4 regions of the Alteromonas sp. 4NS20-0143 genome follow, and region 1 is predicted to be linked to each of the others. Evidence: predicted binding sites of a transcription regulator. Region 1 holds the regulator's gene; each other region holds the start of a gene.
The links. Region 1 encodes FNR, which switches genes on or off when oxygen is low (the NO sensors DNR and NnrR bind a similar motif). Its sites were predicted from a motif close to TTGATCTAGATCAA; they were not measured.
Positions count from the first base shown of each region.

Region 2: a site for FNR is predicted at 2,133-2,146, ahead of AC27HD_RS13505 (cytochrome ubiquinol oxidase subunit I). Genes of this name have one in related genera too.
Region 3: a site for FNR is predicted at 824-837, ahead of ccoG (cytochrome c oxidase accessory protein CcoG). Genes of this name have one in related genera too.
Region 4: a site for FNR is predicted at 817-830, ahead of apt (adenine phosphoribosyltransferase). Genes of this name have one in related genera too.

Region 1 covers NZ_BAAJLR010000001.1:501,041-504,162, forward strand. The annotation lists gene uspE (universal stress protein UspE) at 1-767, opposite strand, end outside; gene fnr (fumarate/nitrate reduction transcriptional regulator Fnr) at 885-1,625, opposite strand; gene AC27HD_RS02145 (sulfite exporter TauE/SafE family protein) at 1,673-2,332, opposite strand; gene ccoS (cbb3-type cytochrome oxidase assembly protein CcoS) at 2,319-2,534, opposite strand; gene AC27HD_RS02155 (heavy metal translocating P-type ATPase) at 2,536-3,122, opposite strand, start outside.
Region 2 covers NZ_BAAJLR010000006.1:129,436-132,557, reverse strand. The annotation lists gene AC27HD_RS13515 (sigma-54 interaction domain-containing protein) at 1-1,177, opposite strand, end outside; gene AC27HD_RS13510 (Tll0287-like domain-containing protein) at 1,389-2,054, shown strand; gene AC27HD_RS13505 (cytochrome ubiquinol oxidase subunit I) at 2,312-3,122, shown strand, end outside.
Region 3 covers NZ_BAAJLR010000002.1:764,484-767,605, reverse strand. The annotation lists gene ccoG (cytochrome c oxidase accessory protein CcoG) at 1-759, opposite strand, end outside; gene AC27HD_RS07050 (hypothetical protein) at 1,191-1,556, shown strand; gene AC27HD_RS07045 (DUF3016 domain-containing protein) at 1,610-2,158, shown strand; gene AC27HD_RS07040 (acyl-CoA dehydrogenase family protein) at 2,421-3,122, opposite strand, start outside.
Region 4 covers NZ_BAAJLR010000013.1:3,109-6,230, forward strand. The annotation lists gene AC27HD_RS17795 (HvfC family RiPP maturation protein) at 1-545, shown strand, start outside; gene apt (adenine phosphoribosyltransferase) at 881-1,417, shown strand; gene dnaX (DNA polymerase III subunit gamma/tau) at 1,510-3,122, shown strand, end outside.

The DNA of each region.
Region 1 (3,122 bases):
TTAGCAACTTGTGGGATAACACGTTCAGGTAACCCTTCTTTTACAATACATTTGTTAGGGGCAATGTCGTGTTTTGCTGCATGGGCATTCATTTCATCAAGATGATGATTTTTAACCGCGCTGTGGTACTTCTCCGAATCAAACTCGGGAACCTCTATGGCAATGTTGAGCGGAGTAGCGGGGTAGCTATTGACCAGATTAACATGGCCTTTTAGCAGCCGAGCATATTCATTGGCAATGTCGGTTATTTTGTCATTCAGGGCTGCGTGTTCTTCATCTTCGCTGCCCACGTTTACCGCCGCAATAATTTCACCATTTTCAGGCCAGTCATGGTCTTTTACTAACAACACTGGGCGAGGGCACTTTCTCATGAGATGCCAGTCGGTTGGCGTGAATATAACAGAAGCTAGGTCGTCGTGATTTTTTGTTGCTTTGACGACTAAGTCGATTTGGTTGTTAAGCGCATAATAAATGATGGATTCGTACGCTTTATTGTTCCACTCAACCACTATGTCGATATTGGAAAAACCTTGCTCTTTGAGCTGCTGTGACAGTCGCTTAGATTGGTCTTTAGTGACAGCATCGCGCATAGTATCGCGCTCGTCAGGGCTTAGCATGGTGGTCATATCGTAAGATAGGTCGTACACAACCATTAGCGCAGTAACCGTTGCGCCTGTTTTTTGGGCAACCTCGAGAGCGCGGCTTAACGCAGGTTGGTTGTCACGCTCAGCATCGACTACCGCTAAAATGTGATTACACTCAATCATAACTTCTCCTTCCTATGAAGCTCTTCATTAAGTGTAATAGACAATAGGGAAAACGTGGCTTGTTTTAGATCAAAATTTTAACAAATTTGTCAAAGCCTTCTACCACGTTAACGTGCGCTAACCATTGCAAACAATGCTCGGCCCTTTAAGGGCGGTGACTTTGCCGTCGATAGCATCAAAATCGAGTATGGTGATCAGTTTGCCATCCACTTTAATTAACCCTTCTTTTTGAAAACGACTCAGTAACCGACTGATAGTCTCAATAGTCAGGCCTAAGTAATTCCCAATTTCGTTGCGAGTCATGGTTAGGTGAAACTCTCGGTGAGAGAAACCACGCTCTTCAAAACGCTGAGACAAGTGAGATATAAAATAAAGCAGGCGTTCTTCAGCAGTGCGTTTATTGAGCATCATGATCATATCGTGATCTTGCTTTATTTCAGCGCTCATAAAACTCATGATTTGATGGCGAAGCTTGGGAAACTGAACAGACATTTCATCAAGGGTGTCGTAGGGAAGCTCACATACCATGGCCGTTTCTAGCGCCTGGGTGTAGCTTTGATGTCTACTTTCGCGAAGCGCATCGAAACCCACAATATCACCAGGGAAATGAAAACCGGTTATTTGTTCTTCACCATCTGAATTAGTCACAAATGATTTGAACGATCCGGTTCTTACTGCAAATAATGACGTAAACGTGTCGCCGTTATTAATTAATGTGTCACCTTTGTGCAGCGGCTTTTTGCGTTCGATGATGTCATCGAGAGATTCAATCTCGGTCTTATTCAACGCCACTGGTAAACACAAGTGACTGAAGCTGCAGTTTTGGCAGTGGATAGAGAATCCGCTTCCTTTGCTCATAATTTCTATTCTCTGTAAGTTCACACCCCTAAATGGTACAACATCATTTAGGATAATGCGCTATAAATAAGATAAGCTGCATATAAGGCCATGGCAATGGCGATGCATTGTCGAACAGCACTATGCTTAAACCCCTGAATAATATACTGGCTACTGGTGCTTACAGCAAGCAAGGTTGGCAGTGTACCCAGCCCAAAACACAACATGATACCAGCGCCTTGAACCGCTGAGCCCGCCGCGAGAGACCAGGTTAAGGTGGAGTAAACTAGGCCACACGGCAACCACCCCCAAATAAACCCATAGGGTATGGCACTAAAAGGGGTTTTAAAGGGGAGAAAGCGTTTTGAAACCGGCTGGATATAGCGAAATAAATGTTTGCCCACACTCTCAAGCGCCGTAAGCCCTGTCCACCATTTTCCTAAATAGCATGCCAATAAAAATACCATAACAGCACTTAAAATGGACAACGCATAACTGGCCACGGGCACAAAGTCGGAGGCCATTTTGCCTAAGGCGCCGGTGATTGCACCTGCAAGGGTGTAACTAATAATACGACCAATGTTGTAGGCAAGAGTGAAGGGAAGTGCAGGTTTATCTTTTGGCGTTACCATTCTAAGCGCCGATACAATGCCACCGCACATTCCAACGCAGTGCACGCCGCCGGCTAAGCCAATCAAAAATGCAGAAAAGTAATTAATCTGATCCATACTTATCTTGTTCTTGTTGAAGCTTTTTGCGTTGTTCGGCCAGCTTCTTCTCTTCTGGCGGTAAGTCGTCATCAAACAAAATGCTGTAACCTTGTCGGTCTAAGTCTTCAAATTGATTTGATTTAACAGCCCAAAAAAAGATAACGATCGCAAGAGCAACAATGATAATCGCAATGGGAATTAAGACATAAATAATGCTCATGTTATTTGCTCAATAATCGTGTTGAATTTGTAACCACAATGATACTGCTTAACGACATACCTACAACAGCCACCCAAGGGGAAAGTAAACCCGAAACGGCAAAAGGTAGAATGATAATGTTATACAGCACAGACCAACCAATGTTTTGGCGAATTTTTTTCCGGGTTTGGTGCGCTGTATCGATAAGCGCCGGTACAGACAATAACTGATCGCCCAACAAGATGACATCTGCAGCGGTTTTAGCCACATCAGTGGCGTTACCTACTGCCACTGCAACGTCGGCACTGGCCAATACTGGCGCGTCGTTAATGCCATCGCCCATCATCATCACCTTTTTGCCTTGTGACTGAAGCGTTTGAACCTCCGCGTATTTCTGTTCAGGAGTAAGGCCACCCAAGGCCACGGATACTGGCAGTGAGGCAGTAAGGTCGTCTACGTTTTGCTGCGTGTCTCCACTAAGCACTACCAACAGGTTTGTTAAAGCCAAAGCATCTAGGGTCGATTTGGTATCATCACGCAGCGTATCGCTTACTTCAAATGCTGCAACCAGTTTCCCTTTTGTCGCTAAATATACATTGGCGGCAATGG
Region 2 (3,122 bases), on a different contig from region 1:
TGCTGTTATATGAACCGTTCACTGCACGGTTAAATGTATTATCGGAGCTGTTATTCACAGCGCTATCAGTAGCACTATCAGTAGCTTCGTCAAAAATAGATTCAGGCAGGTCGTGCTCACGAATTGTTGTTTCATTAGCAAGCAGCGCTGCCTGCTCAATTATATTTTTTAACTCTCTAATATTGCCAGGAAAGGAATAAGTAGAAAGGCGGTTTAACACCGTTTTGTGAAGGCGTTTTTTCTCTGCTAGCGCCGATAAAATATGCGTAGCTAACATTGGAATGTCGCTAGGACGCTCTCGCAGGGCCGGCAGCTGAATGGGAAACCCTGCTATTCGGTAATAAAGATCTTGTCTAAATTCGCCACGCTGAACCATCGCTTTTATGTTTTTGTGAGACGCACAAACAAGTCTAAAGTTCGCTTTTTTTACAGTCGTGCTGCCCACCGGGCGGTAGGTTTGAGTTTCGAATAAGCGCAGTAATTTCACCTGCATGGCTAATGGTACGTCACCAATTTCATCAAAAAACAATGTGCCGCCCTCAGCGGCCTCAACCAGCCCTTTTTTACTTGAAAACGCACCAGTGAAAGCGCCTTTTTCGTAACCAAAGAGCTCGCTTTCAAATAACGCATCAGACAGCCCTGTGCATTCAATCACAACAAAAGGCTTGTTGGCACGGTAACTTGCAGAGTGCAAAGCCTGTGATACAAGCTCTTTTCCCGCCCCAGTTTCACCTTGTAAAAGTACACAAATGTCTGATTTAGCCGCACGATTAATTTTATTCAGCATGGCTTTAAACGCCTCAGACTCACCAATCATTTTACCGGGGGACGGGCTATTCGACGCAAATGTCAGCTTATCCAATACTTCCAGGTAGCCTAATAGTTCCCCCGCGCTACCGAATATTGGCCGCATAAGAATGTCGCAATAGCTTTGGCCTTCATTAGTGGCGTGAATATGCACCGCATTCGCTGCCCTGCCTGTTTTTTTACTTTCCTGCATTGGGCAGGTTTCACCGCATTCATTACATGGTTTGTTGTTTCGATGAGACACGTGATAGCAAGTGCTGAAACCTAACTTTATATCAACAGGGTAGGTGTCCCGATACGGTTTATTGACGGCTTCAATAACGTAGTTAGGGCTAATAAAAATAGCAGGCTTATCAATGGCGTTAATCATGGCTTGAATAATAGATATATTCATATCGCACTCACAAAATACATTAGCTAATCCTAATTTATTATTCCAAATACTATCACGTTGGCACGTTGCTTGTTTATCAAACGCAGAACCTTTGCTGTTAAGACAGCCTTTTCACCGCTGAAATACGTTGAAATAGTGCGAAAACACTGAGGAATTAAACAAACAATCAACACCTAAGGTTGGCAAGATGAATCCCTACTCATTTGACAATATCGCGACAAGTATAAGTACTAGCAAAAAAACGCCTCTACGCAAAGGGCTTGTGGTCATCAGTGCCTTCGCTTGCACCGTAGCCATACTGGCCACAGGGGCGGCAAATGCAACACAGAAACCGGCTTCACCAGATCATTTAGAAGACATCCGCATGGAAGCCAGAGGCCATGCAAAAGCCCTCGGCGGCGCGCTAAAAGTAAGGCTGCAGCAAGCGATTAAACGCGGTGGCTTAGAGGCAGGCGTCGCAGAGTGTAAACTGGTGGCAGAGCCCATAGCACAGTCGTTAAGTAACGAGGGTTGGACAGTAGGTAGAACCGCATTAAAAGTACGAAACCCTAATAATACAGCAGATGAATGGGAACAAACTCAACTAGCTCACTTTGCTGAGCAGCTATCACAAAACCTGCCAGGCCCTTTAGAAGCGATGCATGTGGATGAGCAGACAGGAGAAGTGCGATATATGAAGGCTATTCAAACTGGCCAAGTATGCACAGCGTGCCATGGCAATAATATCGCGCCTGACGTTTACCGTACCATCAAAGAAGCATACCCCAACGACGAGGCCACCGGATTTGATGTTGGAAGTTTAAGAGGTGCCTTTTCTCTTACCTATTTGCCACCTAAGCCACAGGCAGATTAGCTACCCACATTTATACTCAAGACATGTCAAATTTGTCATTTAATTGTCAAATTTGACATTTTTTATCTCGTCAGTCCTTTGCGTTAGATCAAAACCCTGCCTCTTCCTCCATGCAATAATTTTTATCACGGTAAATCAGTTTGCTCGTTGCTTTTACAGCAGGGGAGCTTTGCTGCTAGCTGTTACATGCATTAAGCCAATTACTTTAACCAACGCCAGATGCGAGCTGCGCATCTAAGATACAAGGGAGATAACCCATGAGCGATACGTTAATAGAACTATCGCGGTGGCAATTTGCGTTAACCGCAATGTTCCACTTTATATTTGTACCCCTAACCCTGGGGCTTAGCTTTTTGCTGGCCATTATGGAGTCGGTCTATGTCATGACCGGTAAAGAAATATACAAACAAATGACTCAGTTTTGGGGCAAGTTGTTTGGTATCAATTTCGCTATTGGCGTGGCGACAGGCCTTACCATGGAATTCCAGTTTGGAATGAATTGGTCATATTACTCCCATTACGTGGGTGATATTTTTGGTGCTCCCCTTGCCATCGAAGGATTAATGGCGTTTTTTCTAGAGTCGACCTTTGTAGGTCTCTTTTTCTTTGGTTGGGACAAAATGTCTAAGGTTAAACACCTTATGGCAACGTGGCTGGTAGCCATTGGCTCAAATTTCTCTGCACTGTGGATCCTCATTGCTAACGGCTGGATGCAGTATCCAGTAGGTGCAGAGTTTAACTTTGAAGCAATGCGCATGGAAATGACGAGCTTCGCTGAAGTTATTTTCAACCCTGTGGCGCAAGTTAAGTTTGTGCATACGGTTTCAGCAGGATACGTCACCGGCGCTATCTTTGTGTTAGCTATATCTAGCTATTACTTGCTTAATCACAAGCATATTGCGTTTGCCCGTCGTTCGTTTGCTATTGCGGCAAGCTTTGGCTTAGCAGCAACCCTATCGGTCATCGTATTAGGTGACGAAAGCGGGTATGAACTTGGCGATGTGCAAAAAGTAAAACTTGCGGCGGTTGAAGCCGAGTATGAGACGCACCCAGCGCCTGCTCCCTTTA
Region 3 (3,122 bases), on a different contig from region 1:
GCCGCGGTTGGCGTCATAAGATACGGTAAAGGTATCTTTATCGAACATTGCAGATTGAAAGCGAGCGTAAGGGCATATGTGAGTACACATAATTTCTCTCATGTAACCTGCGTTGCCGTAGGTACACACGGCAAAGAAAATAACAAAAAAGCCAGCCCAGAAGCTTACGTTGAAAGTAAAAAAGTCGACAAATAACGCGCCAATGGGCGTGAAATACCCAACAAAAGTAAGCGCCGTTAACAGAGCAACACCCACCCATGCGGTGTGTTTAGCCGTTTTACGCATAAATTTATCGGCATCCATTGGACGCTCGTCTAACTTAATTCGCTTATTGCGGGGCCCTTCACATTTCTCTTCAAACCACGTGTAAATATATACCCAGGTGGTTTGTGGGCACATAAAACCGCACCACACTCGACCTGCAAAAGTGGTAACAAAGAAGAGGGCGAAAGCCGACACAATAAATATGTAGGCTAATAGCGTAAGGTCTTGAGGCCAAAGTGTTAGCGAAAATATCGTAAAGCGCTGCTCACCAATATCGAGTAAGACGGCCTGCTGGCCGTTAAATTGAAGCCAAGGAATGATGGCGAACAAGCCAAGAAAAATAAGCCCAAAAAATCGGCGGAACGATTCCAGCGGCCCTTTTACGGCTCGTACATAAATGCGACTGCGGGAGTCGTGGCGTTTACCTTGACCGTCTCCCTTTGGTTTGTGCACTTTTACCGGTGTGACATTTTTGACCGGTATTTGTTCGTTCATAAATAAACCTTAGCTAACATCCTTAAATGGCGCGTGGAGTATACCAGCAACAGGATTGTCATGATTAATGTAGATCAAGAATGTTCATTATGATCGTACTTTTTAAACTTTCAGTCAATACTGAAAGTTCAGAAAGTAAGTTTTCATATAGGTGAATAATCTACAAAGTGTAAACCATATCCAATAATAAAAAGCGCATTCGCATACTGACGTATTATTAATTGTGTACTAGAAAGTAATCACAATAGTGTAATATCAGCGTATATGCTTTACTACGACTCAAGTATCTAGAATTGATTTTAGTAACACGTTAAACACCATAGCGCGCAAAGTAGCGTTAGTTTGAACGCATTTACAAGAGGTGTCATTCACATGTCAGCGTTAATCAAAGCTATTAAAAGCCGCCATTAAGATAGGTTATGTAATACGTTATGCTACGGTTTTTTATCATTACTGCTGAAATTATTGTGCTTGTGTTAATCTTGCGCTCTCCCTTTGTTCAATACTTGTTTGAAGGCATTCAAAACTCTGTATCCGATTGGTTCATCTCACTTTCTACGCTGCCAGAGCAGCGCGCGCTAGAAAGTTTACGTAGTGATATCACGACACAGCTAAAACCATTAAAGCCCTACCAACAAAACTATGTTGAAAAAATCACCGTATCTACAGATAGTGTTAAGCGGTTTTATGCGAATTATTGTGAAAAGGACGATATAAACCCCAACTTTTCGGGAACCAAACGCGCTCAACTTTGCCATACTATTACGCAGTCTTCTCTAATGCGAAAGCCAGATTAATATCTAGAAACGCCGAAAACGTTTGCGAGAAGACCGAACCGAGGAGAGTAAACGTGAAAAAGTTGTCTACCATAGCAGCCTCTTTATGTACGGTGTTGTTAAGCACTGCCGTCGTATTGCCATCTCATGCTGGCGAACTAAAAGTAACGTGGAAAGAGCCAAAGTCTTTTACCGATGTGCGCCCTTCAAATGAGTCTCGAGCTCGTTTTCGTGAACGCACCCTTAAGGCGTTAGAAGCCCATTTAGTTGAGTTAGCCGCATCTTTGCCGAAATCTCACACGCTATCGATGGTTGTTACCAATATCGATTTAGCCGGCCAAGTGTGGCCCAGTCAATTTATTGGTTTTGGCAACAACATGGGCGCAGACGTGCGTGTAATACAGCGTGTTGATATACCAAGAATGACGTTCAGTTATTCGTTAACCGATAGCAGTGGCGAAGTACTGAAAAGTGAAGATGACTTCAAGCTTAAAGACATGGGCTTTATGGATACCAATATCCGAAACATGAGAAATGAAAACCTCTTTTATGAAAAGGCCATGTTAGATGATTGGTTTGACGATACGTTCTCAGACACTGAAAGCCTAAAGAACGAAGGCTAATAAGATTTAAAAGTACATGGAAAACTGCAAAAAAAGGTCGGCTTGAGTGCATAGCGTTAACTATGCAATTCTAGCCGACCTTTTTGTTTTTGTTGCCAGTACCTTTGAACAAGTACTTTTAGAAAGTACCTTTTAACAAGTCCTTTTCGCGTATATTTTTAGCGAGCACCTTGTCACAGCTTTTTCGAAGCCAATGGCCTGTGGTAGGTACATTTCACCTACCACCTTTCACCTACCACTTAACAGGCAATAGCCAGTAGCATTACAAGTAGTCGAACTCGTCGCCGCTAATCGCTAGTGTACTATCTGGCCCTGCTTTATACGCTACTTTGTGTGCGTCGCGGCGAGGTAAAATACGCTGCATGTAAAAGTCTCGGGTTTTCACTTTAGAAGCTGCTAATACCGCATTATCTGAGCGCTGCGCCTTATCAGCCATGCTGTACCACAATACGCCAATTAGCGAGTATGCGCTGTAATTTAGGAAGTCGCATGCCGCTGATGCAGCTGTGGTTGGGTCCATGCCTAAACAGTCGGCAGAAGAAGCGCGCCAGTCATCTAATAGACCTTGTGCTAGTGCTTTGTTCTCACCATCTTCAATGTCGTTAACCAGTTCACTAAATGCAGTATAGGTCGACTCCATCATTTTTCCGCCATCTCGGGTGAGCTTGCGGCCAATTAAGTCGAGGGCTTGAATACCGTTGGTTCCTTCATACAGCATGGCAATTCGCACATCGCGCACCAGCTGCTCCATTCCCCATTCGCGGATGAAGCCGTGACCACCGTATACCTGTACACCAATGTTAGTGGTTTCAAGACCCATGTCAGTCATAAAGGCTTTGCAGATAGGTGTTAAGTACTGAAGCACATTCTCTGCGTTTTGTTTTGCTTCGCCTTCTGTGTGCTTTTCGATATCCATAAATTTGGCGTAGAAAAGCGAAAGAGCGCGACAACCTTCGATTAACGA
Region 4 (3,122 bases), on a different contig from region 1:
GTCAGTTCTTTATTGAACATCAATGCAGGTCTCCTTATTTTAACGACATCAGTAAAGAGTTTGTAGAATACTTAGCAACATCTCCCGCTTTGGGTTTTGAACTACCAGCGTTTTCTTGTGAGCTAGCCCATTATGAATGGCTAGAGCTAGAAGTGGCCACGCGTAAAAGCAGTGAGAGCATCTCGCTTTACTTATCAGGTGAGGATATTACCGAGGTAAAAATTTCACCATTCGCCACGTTAGCGTCATATTCCTATGCGGTGCACCTTATTGGTCCAGACCATTTGCCCGATAGCCCTATGGACATGCCCCAGTATTATGTCGTGTATCGAGATAAAGAATATCAAGTTCAATTTGTTCATTTAACTGCGATGACCGCCATGCTGGTACATACCGTAGAGGTAGCTGAAAAAGGCATTTCACTAGCGGTATTAGCTGACCAACTGATTGAGCAGGTGCCAAGTATTCCTCAGCCAACGCTCAAAGCGGGAATGGAACAAACGGTCGTCGATTTGCTGCAAAAAGGGATATTAATGCCGGTATAAGCCTGCAAAATCTCTAAATATAAACGGCACAGTGCTTAATTTTTTATCATTTGAAGTGTCTATTATTAACTTTACCTACCAACTGTATTTATTGTGAGCGTTTAACTATATTAGCGCTGTCAATCGGGCTTGCTTTCGATTAACATTTACGACCATTTTTTTGTTCACAATTATTGTTTAGGTAGTGCATATGGCTGACAATGAAGATTTTAAAGAAGTCTATAACAAATGGTACTTCTTAGGTTCATTAGTAACTTTACTCGCTTTTCCGTTGATGCATATCATCGCCGGTTGGTTCACGTTCTGGTTATAAAGCAGACATATAAGGTATTATCGTGACTGCAGAATATATAAAATCAGTAGTGAAAACCGTTCCTGACTATCCAAAGCCAGGTATATTATTTAGAGATGTAACTAGCGTTTTAGAAGATCACAAGGCGTTTAAAAGCTGTATCTCATTACTTGTTGAAAAGTATCAGGGCATGGGATTCACAAAGATCGCAGGCACTGAAGCTCGCGGCTTTTTGTTTGGCGCGCCTTTAGCAATTGAGATGGGTATCGGATTTATCCCAGTACGCAAACCTAACAAGCTGCCCAGAGAAGTTGTAAGTGAAAGCTACGAGCTAGAATATGGCACAGATACGCTACAAATCCATCGCGATGCAATTGTCCCTGGCGACAAGGTATTGTTGATTGATGACCTTCTTGCTACCGGCGGAACTATCGCTGCATCGGCGAAGCTCATTCGCTCATTGGGTGGTGAGTTAAACCACGCTGGGTTCGTTATTAATCTACCCGATTTAGGTGGTCATAAAAAATTGACCGAACTAAACATTGAAAGCTATTCAATTTGCGAGTTTGAAGGCGAGTAGTTAGCCATTCAAAAGGGCGCAAGAAAGCCACAATAAGGCGTGATTAAGCTTGATGAGGCATAACAAGGCGTGATGAGGCAAAGAGTACAATAATGAGTTATCAGGTATTAGCAAGGAAATGGCGACCAGGGAAGTTCGGTGAACTTGTCGGCCAAGAGCATGTGGTGTCAGCCATTTCAAATGCCTTAGATAACGATCGTTTGCATCACGCTTATCTGTTCACCGGCACACGAGGCGTTGGAAAAACGACAATAGCGCGTATTTTTTCTAAAAGCTTAAATTGTGAAGAAGGTCAGGGAGCCAATCCTTGCGGACAGTGCCATACGTGCAAAGAAATTGAGCAAGGAAATTACGTTGATTTGCTCGAGATTGATGCGGCATCAAGAACGAAAGTAGAAGATACGCGAGAGCTTCTGGACAATGTGCAGTACAAGCCAACTCGTGGCCGCTACAAGGTGTACCTCATAGATGAAGTACACATGCTCTCGAAACACAGTTTCAACGCGTTGTTAAAGACGCTGGAAGAGCCGCCTCCTCACGTAAAATTCCTGTTGGCGACCACCGATCCACAAAAGCTGCCCATCACCATTTTATCTCGCTGTCTTCAGTTTAATCTCAAGGCCATGTCGCGAGAGCAAATTGTTGGTCAACTTACCCATATTCTAGAGCAGGAGCAATTGAGCTTCGAGCCTCAAGCGCTGTCGCTGCTTGCAAGAGCCGCACAAGGCAGTATGCGTGATGCGCTCAGTTTAACTGACCAGGCCATTGCGCAGGGCGGAAACCAAGTAACTGCATCAGTAGTTACTGACATGCTTGGTTTAATGGACAAAAACCAGCTGCTCAAAATTATCAATGCAGTGGTTAATAAAACACCCAATGATGTGATTCAGTTGGTCAACGACTTGGCTGAGCAGGCGCCAGATTATGATAATGTTCATGGTGAATTGGCGAGCTTACTTCATCAGATAGCTTTGACACAATGGGTTCCGGAGGCATGTAAGCTAGAGACAACATCGGCAAAAGCGATATATCAACTCGCTAAAACCATCCCCGCTGAACAAGTACAGTTACTCTATCAAATCGCAATTCAGGGGAGAAAAGACTTACCTTTCGCAGCCGATGGTAAGAGCGCATTTGAAATGACATTAATGCGAATGATGTCGTTTGCACCTGCAACACCTCCTGATAATCGTACAGATACTATTGAGCGCGGAGGCAGTGAGCACAGCCTTCCCGTTAAGACCGCCTCTGAATCACAGACTGGTGATCCGGGAAACGTCGGTAAGCAAGAGGAAGCGCTTAAAAGCGAAACTCTTGCAGATGCCACACCACAAGCAGAAACAGCAGAGCCGCAAGTTCAAGGGAAACCCACTTTTAATACAGCATCTGAATCTGATGTACAGCCTGAGCCAGATATACAGCCTGAGCCAGATATACAGCCTGAGCCTGATATACAGCCTGTACCAGAGCTTTCAGAGGCGTCTCACTCAGCTTATCGCGGTAGTGATACGGATTCTGTTGAATTAGAGCCTTCAGCGGATCAAGTGCCATCAGCGGATAAAGAGCCTTCAGCGGATCAAGTGCCATCAGCGGATAAAGAGCCATCAGCGGATCAAGAGCCTTCAGCGGGACAAGCGCCTTCAGCGAATAAACAGCCTTCTGAAAATACAGAGCCTGAACGCACAGCTGATGCTGAGAATGTTGC